2 linked regions of the Paractinoplanes abujensis genome follow. The protein of the gene in region 1 binds, or shares a complex with, the protein of each later gene. Links are inferred from orthologs where the notes say so. Each region holds a gene or a part of one and is shown on either strand. Other genes may lie near its edges. The genes, in order: sucB and BKA14_RS35730.

Region 1 (3,234 bases):
TGCAGCTCGCGCACCGCGGCTTCCAGCAGGGCATCTTCGTGGCGGAGGAGATCGCGGGCCTGCGCCCGGCCCCGATCGACGAGGCGGGCATCCCGCGGGTCACCTACTCCGACCCCGAGGTCGCGTCGGTCGGCCTGACCGAGACCAAGGCCAAGGAGCAGTACGGCGCGGACAAGGTCTCGACGTACAACTACAACCTCGGCGGCAACGGCAAGAGCCAGATCCTCAAGACCGCGGGCTTCGTCAAGCTCGTGCGCCTCAACGACGGCCCGGTCCTGGGCGTCCACATGGTCGGCGCGCGCATGGGTGAGCTGGTGGGCGAGGCCCAGCTGATCTACAACTGGGAGGCGTTCCCGGAGGAGGTCGCCCAGCTGGTCCACGCGCACCCGACGCAGAACGAGGCGCTCGGCGAGGCGTTCCTGGCCCTGTCGGGCAAGCCCCTGCACGCACACAGCTGATCACCTGATCTACGCCGAGCCGGACCAAAACGTGGTTAAGGAGTTCTGAGACATGCCGACATCGGTCACCATGCCGCGGCTGGGTGAGAGCGTCACCGAGGGCACCGTCACTCGCTGGCTGAAGCAGGAGGGCGAGCGGGTGGAGGCCGACGAGCCGCTGCTCGAGGTCTCCACCGACAAGGTCGACACCGAGATCCCGTCGCCCGCGGCCGGTGTGCTGTCGCGCATCGTCGTCGGCGAGGACGAGACGGCCGACGTCGGCAGCGAGCTCGCGGTCATCTCGGGCGACGGCGAGGACGCGGGCACCTCCGCCCCGGCTCCCGCGCAACAGCAGCAGCAGGAGGAGCCCGAGCCTCCCGCCCCGACCGAGCCCTCGACCGAGAAGCCGGTCGAGGAGGAGGCCCCGGCCCCGCAGGCCCAGGCCGCCGCGCCGTCGAGCGGCGAGGGCACCGCGGTCAAGATGCCGGCGCTCGGCGAGAGCGTCACCGAGGGCACCGTCACCCGCTGGCTCAAGGCGGTCGGTGACTCCGTCGAGGTCGACGAGCCGCTGCTCGAGGTCTCCACCGACAAGGTCGACACCGAGATCCCCTCGCCGGTCGCGGGCACGGTGCTCGAGATCAAGGTGCAGGAGGACGAGACGGCCGACGTCGGCGCCGACCTGGCGATCATCGGCGCCGAGGGCGCGGCCCCGGCCCCGGCTGAGGAGAAGCCGGCTCCGGCTGAGGAGAAGCCGGCTCCGGCTCCCGCGCCGCAGCAGCAGTCCGCTCCCAAGATCGAGTCGGCCCCCGCCCCCGACTTCGCGCCGTCCGGCGAGTCCTACGCCGACCCGGCCCCCGAGGCCGAGACGGCCAAGGACCCGGTCGCCGCCGAGGCCAAGGCCGAGCCGCCCGCCCCGTCGCAGCCGCGCGTCGAGCAGGCCAGCCCGAACGGCGCCGGCGACGCCGGCTACGTCACCCCGCTGGTCCGCAAGCTGGCCGCCGAGAAGGGCGTCGACCTGTCGACCCTGACCGGCACCGGCGTCGGCGGCCGCATCCGCAAGCAGGACGTGACCGACGCGGCCGACAAGGCCGCCGCGGCCAAGGCGGCCCCGGCTCCGGCCGCTTCGGCCCCGGTGTCCTCCGCTGCGGCTCCGGCGGCCCCCAAGGCCAAGCCCGAGCCGAGCCCGCTGCGCGGCCGCACCGAGAAGCTGACCCGCACCCGCGCGACGATCGCCCGTCGCATGGTCGAGTCGCTGCAGATCTCGGCCCAGCTCACCACGGTCGTCGAGGTCGACGTCACCAAGATCGCCCAGCTGCGGCAGAAGGCCAAGGCCGACTTCCAGGCCCAGCACGGCGTGAAGCTCAGCTTCCTGCCGTTCTTCGCGCTGGCCGCGGTCGAGGCGCTGCGCCAGCACCCGGTGGTCAACTCGTCGATCGACCAGGAGGCCGGCACGGTCACCTACCACGACGCCGAGCACCTGGGCATGGCCGTCGACACCCCGAAGGGCCTGATCGTCCCGGTCATCAAGGACGCCGGCGACCTCAACCTGGCCGGGCTGGCCAAGCGGATCGCCGACGTGGCCGACCGCACCCGCAACAACAAGATCGGCCCGGACGAGATCTCGGGTGGCACGTTCACGCTGACCAACACGGGCAGCCGGGGCGCGCTCTTCGACACGCCGATCATCAACCAGCCGCAGGTCGGCATCCTGGGCACCGGCGCCGTGGTCAAGCGGGCCGTGGTCATCAACGACCCCGAGCTGGGCGAGGTCATCGCGCCCCGCTCGATGGTCTACCTGGCCCTCAGCTACGACCACCGGATCGTGGACGGCGCTGACGCCGCCCGCTTCCTGGTCACGCTGAAGGAGCGTCTCGAGGGCGGGCACTTCGAGGGTGACCTCGGCCTGGCCTGACAGTCAGCAGCGACAGGGAGCGTCCGGGATCACCCCGGGCGCTCTCTTCGTTTTGAACGGGTTCACTTCGGGGCATGATGGGAGCCATGCGGATCCTGATCTCCGGCGGCTCCGGCTTTCTCGGCGCGCCCCTCGTCGAGCGGCTGCGCGGCAGCGGCCACGATGTGACCCGGCTGGTGCGCCGGCCCGCTCAGGCAGCCGACGAGGCCACCTGGCAGCCCGCCCAGGGTCAGCTCGACCCGCACCTGGTCGCGGCGGCCGACGTGGTGATCAACCTGTCCGGCGCCAACGTCGGCGGCAAGCGCTGGACGGCCCGCTACAAGAGCGAGCTGCGCTCCAGCCGGGTCGACACCACCGGCACGATCGCGCGAGCGATCCGCAACCTGCCCGAGGGCGACCGCCCGCACACACTGCTGCAGGCCTCCGCCGTCGGGTGGTACGGCGACACCGGCGACGACCCGGTCACCGAGGAGGCGCCCGCGGGCAACACCTTCCTGGCCGACCTGTGCCGGGTCTGGGAGGCCGCCGCCCGCCCGGCCGAGGACGCCGGCGTCCGGGTCGTGCTGCTGCGCACCGGCATCGCCGTCGAAACCCTGGTCGAGCGGTTGCTGCCGGTCTTCAAACTGGGCGCGGGCGGCAAGCTGGGCGGCGGCAAGCAGTGGATGCCGTGGACCAGCGCCCCCAACTGGCTCGCCGCGGCCGAGTTCCTGCTCGAACGCGAGGACATCGCGGGCCCGGTCAACGTCACCGCGGCCGAGCAGGCCACCAACGCGCACTTCACCAAGGCCTTCGGCGAAGCCGTGCACCGCCCGGCCCTGCTCACCGTGCCCAGCCCCGCGCTCTACGTGGTGCTGGGCGAGCTGGCCGGCGAGTCGCTGCGCAGCT
Region 2 (4,596 bases), 2.7 Mb from region 1 along the record:
CTGGCCAAGTTCGGTGCCGCGGCCGTCATCGGCCTGGCCGTCTGGCTGCTCACCACGATCCTCAACCTGATCGTGGTGCCGCTGATCATGAACAACCTCAACCTGGGTTCCCAGCTCGGCGAGCCTGCCGTGTGGCGCGCCATCGGGCTGAACGCGCTGGCCTTCGTGCTCTGGGCGATCCTGGGCGTGGGCGCGGGGGTGCTGATCCGCAGCCAGATCGCGGCGACGCTGATCCTGGCCATCACCTACGTGGTCGGCACCTCGGCCATCGGGTTGATCTTCTTCCTGCTCAGTGAGTACGTGGCCGAGTGGATCAACAACTTCCAGGTGCTCGTGCCGACCACGGCGTCCACGCTGATGATCTCGGGTACTGATCTGCCCGGCAGCCCGCCGCGCTGGGTCGGCGCCGTCGTGCTGATCGGGTACGCGGCTGTGCTGGGCTTCTTCGGCACGTGGCTGACGAAGCGGCGCGACATCAGCTGACGAGAACCGAGGGGAGGATTCGGCTAAGAGGTCACACACTCGACGTGGGAAGATGTTCGCCCGCACCCACGGCGTAGCCTTGAGGCCGAATCCTTCCCGTCCCATGTGACGAAACAGTCGCGTGCTGACAAACATGGTGAAAGAGGCGAACACGGAAGTGTCGACCCAGCAGACTTCGCACGAGAACCCACTCGCGGACTTCGGGCCGAATGAGTGGATCGTCGACGAGATGTACCAGCGCTATCTGGCCGACCCCACCAGCGTCGACCCCGCCTGGCACGACTTCTTCGCCGACTACAAGCCCGCGATGGCCACCGGTTCGATCGTGACGCCCGACGAGGCGAAGGCGGCCAACGCCACCGCTTCGGCGGCCCGCGCCGGCACCGACGCCCCGGCCGCCTCCACGGTCGCCCCGGTCAAGCCGACCGTGCCCACCGAGTCTGCCCAGCCGAAGCCCGCCCCCGCGAAGCCGGCCCCGGCGGCCAAGCCCGCCCCCGCCGCCGCGAACGGGAAGGCCGACGGCGCCAAGGTCACCACGCTCCGCGGCGTCGCCGCCAAGATCGTGCAGAACATGGACGCCTCGCTGGAGGTGCCGACCGCGACGTCGGTGCGCGCTGTGCCCGCGAAGCTCATGGTCGACAACCGCATCGTGATCAACAACCACCTCGCCCGCGGGCGGGGCGGGAAGGTCAGCTTCACCCACCTGATCGGCTGGGCGCTGGTGCGCGCGGTGGCGCAGAACCCCGCCATGAACAACTCGTTCGCCGAGGTCGACGGCAAGCCCGCCATGGTGCAGCCCGAGCACATCAACCTTGGCATCGCCATCGACCTCGCCAAGAAGGACGGCTCGCGCACCCTGGTCGTGCCGTCCATCAAGAACTGCGAGCAGATGGACTTCCGCAAGTTCTGGCAGGCCTACGAGGACGTGGTCCGTCGCGCCCGCCGCAACGAGCTGACCATGGACGACTACTCGGGCACGACGATCTCGCTGACCAACCCGGGCGGCATCGGCACCGTCCACTCCATCCCCCGCCTGATGGCCGGGCAGAGCGCGATCATCGGCGTCGGCGCGATGGAGTATCCCGCGCCCTACGCCGGCATGAGCGACGAGATGCTGACCGACCACGGCGTCTCCAAGGTCACCACGCTGACCAGCACCTACGACCACCGGGTGATCCAGGGTGCGCAGTCCGGCGAGTTCCTCAAGGCCATGCACGAGTTCCTGCTCGGCGAGCACGAGTTCTACGACGAGATCTTCACGTCGCTGCGCATCCCGTACGAGCCGGTCCGCTGGGTGCGGGACGTGGCCCGCACGTCCGAGGGCCAGATCGACAAGGCGGCCCGGGTCGTCGAGCTGATCCACGCGTACCGGGTGCGCGGTCACCTGATGGCCGACACCGACCCGCTCGAGTTCGAGATCCGCCGCCACCCCGACCTCGACGTGCTGCAGCACGGCCTCACGCTGTGGGACCTCGACCGCACGTTCCCGGTCGGCGGTTTCGCCGGCAAGCCGCGTATGCGTCTGCGCGACGTGCTGGGCGTCCTGCGCGACACGTACTGCCGCCGCGTCGGCATCGAGTACATGCACATCCAGGGTCCCGAGGAGCGGCGCTGGATCCAGGACCGCATCGAGATCAAGTACACGAAGCCCGACTCGGACGAGCAGAAGCACATCCTCAACCGGCTGAACGCGGCCGAGGCCTTCGAGACGTTCCTGCAGACCAAGTTCGTCGGTCAGAAGCGGTTCTCGCTCGAGGGCGGCGAGTCGCTGATCCCGCTGCTCGACGCCGTGCTGGAGGCGTCGGCCGAGGCCGGGCTGGACGAGATGGTCATCGGCATGGCCCACCGCGGCCGGCTCAACGTGCTGGCCAACATCGTCGGCAAGCCGTACGAGAAGATCTTCAACGAGTTCGAGGGTCAGATGGACCCGAAGTCGGCCCACGGCTCCGGCGACGTGAAGTACCACCTGGGCCAGACCGGCAAATACACCACGCCCGACGGCGAGCACGCCACGACGGTCAGCGTGGTGGCCAACCCGTCGCACCTGGAGGCCGTCGACCCGGTGCTCGAGGGCATCGTCCGGGCCAAGCAGGACCGCCTCGACCTGGGCCTGCACGGTTACACGGTGCTGCCGGTGCTGGTGCACGGCGACGCCGCGTTCGCCGGCCAGGGCGTCGTGGCCGAGACGCTCAACCTCTCCCAGCTGCGCGGTTACCGCACCGGCGGCACGGTCCACGTGATCGTCAACAACCAGGTCGGTTTCACCACCGCCCCGGAGTACAGCCGCTCGTCGATGTACTCGACCGACGTGGCCCGCATGATCCAGGCCCCGATCTTCCACGTGAACGGCGACGACCCCGAGGCCGTCGTGCGGGTGGCCAAGCTGGCCTTCGAGTACCGCCAGGCGTTCAACAAGGACGTCGTGATCGACCTGGTCTGCTACCGACGCCGCGGGCACAACGAGGGCGACGACCCGTCGATGACCAACCCCCGGATGTACGAGATCATCGACCAGAAGCGCTCGGTGCGGAAGCTCTACACCGAGGAGCTGATCGGCCGGGGTGACATCACCGTGGACGACGCCCAGGAACAGCTGCGCGACTACCAGTCCCAGCTGGAGCAGGTCTTCAAGGCCACCCGCGACGCGGCCGGCACCCCGCCCCGTCCGCGGGTGATCAGCGAGGAGCCCGAGCCCCAGGTCGAGACCGCGGTCGACGCGGCCACCGTCCGCGCGGTCGGCCAGGCGCACGTCGAGCTGCCCGAGGGCTTCACCCCGCACAAGCGCGTGCAGCAGCTGCTCGAGCGGCGGGCCAAGATGGGCACCGAAGGCGGCATCGACTGGGGCTTCGGCGAACTCGTCGCGTTCGGTTCGTTGCTGGCCCAGGGCGTCACCGTCCGGCTCGCCGGGCAGGACTCGCGCCGCGGCACGTTCGTCTCGCGGCACGCCTCCGTGGTCGACGCGCGTACGGGGAAGGACTTTCTGCCCCTCTCCACGCTGACCACCGGCTCGGCCCGCTTCTTCGTGCACGACTCGCTGCTCAGTGAGTACGCGGCGATGGGCTTCGAGTACGGCTACTCGGTCGAGAACCCGGAGGCGCTGGTCCTCTGGGAGGCGCAGTTCGGCGACTTCGTCAACGGCGCCCAGTCGATCGTCGACGAGTTCGTCTCGTCCGGCGAGGTCAAGTGGGGCCAGCAGTCGTCGCTGGTGCTGCTGCTCCCGCACGGCCAGGAAGGCCAGGGGCCCGACCACTCCTCCGGCCGGCCCGAGCGGTTCCTGCAGCTGTGCGCGCAGGACAACATGCGCGTGGCCAACACGACGACCCCGGCCAACTACTTCCACCTGCTGCGCCGGCAGGCCCTGTCGACCAAGCGCAAGCCGCTGGTGGTGTTCTCGCCCAAGTCGCTGCTGCGGCACAAGCTGGCCGTGTCGCAGGTCGCCGACTTCACCCAGGGCACGTTCCAGCCGGTCATCGGCGACGCCGGGATCAACGGCGCGCCGCTCGACGCGGGCTCGGTCAAGCGGGTGCTGCTCTGCTCGGGCAAGGTCTACTACGACCTGTTCCAGGCCCGGGCCGAGCGGGGCATCACCGACACCGCGATCGTCCGGATGGAGCAGATCTACCCGCTGCCCGTCGAGGAGCTGAAGGCAGTGCTGGCCCAGTTCGGAAACGCGGAGGACTTCGTCTGGGTGCAGGAGGAGCCGGCCAACCAGGGCGCCTGGTCGTTCGTCGCACTCAACCTGCTCGAGCACCTCGAAGGTGTCCGGCTGCGGCGCATCTCGCGCCCCGCCGCGGCCGCCCCCGCGGTCGGCTCGGCCAAGCTGCACGAGGCCGAGCAGGCGGCACTGATCGAGGCCGCCCTGCCCCGGCCGTAACTTCTCTGACGAGGGGGCGCTCCGCTGCGGCGGGGCGCCCCCTTTTACTATCCGGGCATGTATTTCACCGATCGCGGCATCGAGGAACTGGTCAACCGGCGCGGCGAGGAGAGCGTGACGCTGGAATGGGTGGCCGACCAGCTGCGCACGTTCGTCGACATGAACCCGGAGTTCGAGACCCCGATCGAGCGCTTCGCGACGTGGCTGGCCCGGGACGACGACGAGGATGACGAGTAGCG

The links.
Region 2: sucB (region 1) and BKA14_RS35730 share a complex: the UniProt entries of both Bacillus subtilis proteins name them as parts of the 2-oxoglutarate dehydrogenase (OGDH) complex. The link is inferred for Paractinoplanes abujensis from one-to-one orthologs.

What each region holds. Positions count from the first base shown.
Region 1 is NZ_JACHMF010000001.1:5,064,167-5,067,400, forward strand. The notes cover bases 1-2,929. They hold sucB (2-oxoglutarate dehydrogenase, E2 component, dihydrolipoamide succinyltransferase), read left to right. Parts: upstream 1-510; coding sequence 511-2,349; downstream 2,350-2,929. Other genes in these bases: lpdA (dihydrolipoyl dehydrogenase), read left to right, coding at 1-458; BKA14_RS22840 (TIGR01777 family oxidoreductase), read left to right, coding at 2,436-2,929. In the rest of the region: more of BKA14_RS22840, read left to right, coding at 2,930-3,234. UniProt on the Bacillus subtilis protein: E2 component of the 2-oxoglutarate dehydrogenase (OGDH) complex which catalyzes the second step in the conversion of 2-oxoglutarate to succinyl-CoA and CO(2).
Region 2 is NZ_JACHMF010000001.1:7,752,517-7,757,112, reverse strand. Bases 267-4,557 are described here. They hold BKA14_RS35730 (multifunctional oxoglutarate decarboxylase/oxoglutarate dehydrogenase thiamine pyrophosphate-binding subunit/dihydrolipoyllysine-residue succinyltransferase subunit), read left to right. Parts: upstream 267-640; coding sequence 641-4,357; downstream 4,358-4,557. Other genes in these bases: BKA14_RS35725 (DUF6104 family protein), read left to right, coding at 4,415-4,557; BKA14_RS35735 (ABC transporter permease), read left to right, coding at 267-483. In the rest of the region: more of BKA14_RS35735, read left to right, coding at 1-266; more of BKA14_RS35725, read left to right, coding at 4,558-4,594; BKA14_RS35720 (AAA family ATPase), read left to right, coding at 4,584-4,596. UniProt on the Bacillus subtilis protein: E1 component of the 2-oxoglutarate dehydrogenase (OGDH) complex which catalyzes the decarboxylation of 2-oxoglutarate, the first step in the conversion of 2-oxoglutarate to succinyl-CoA and CO(2).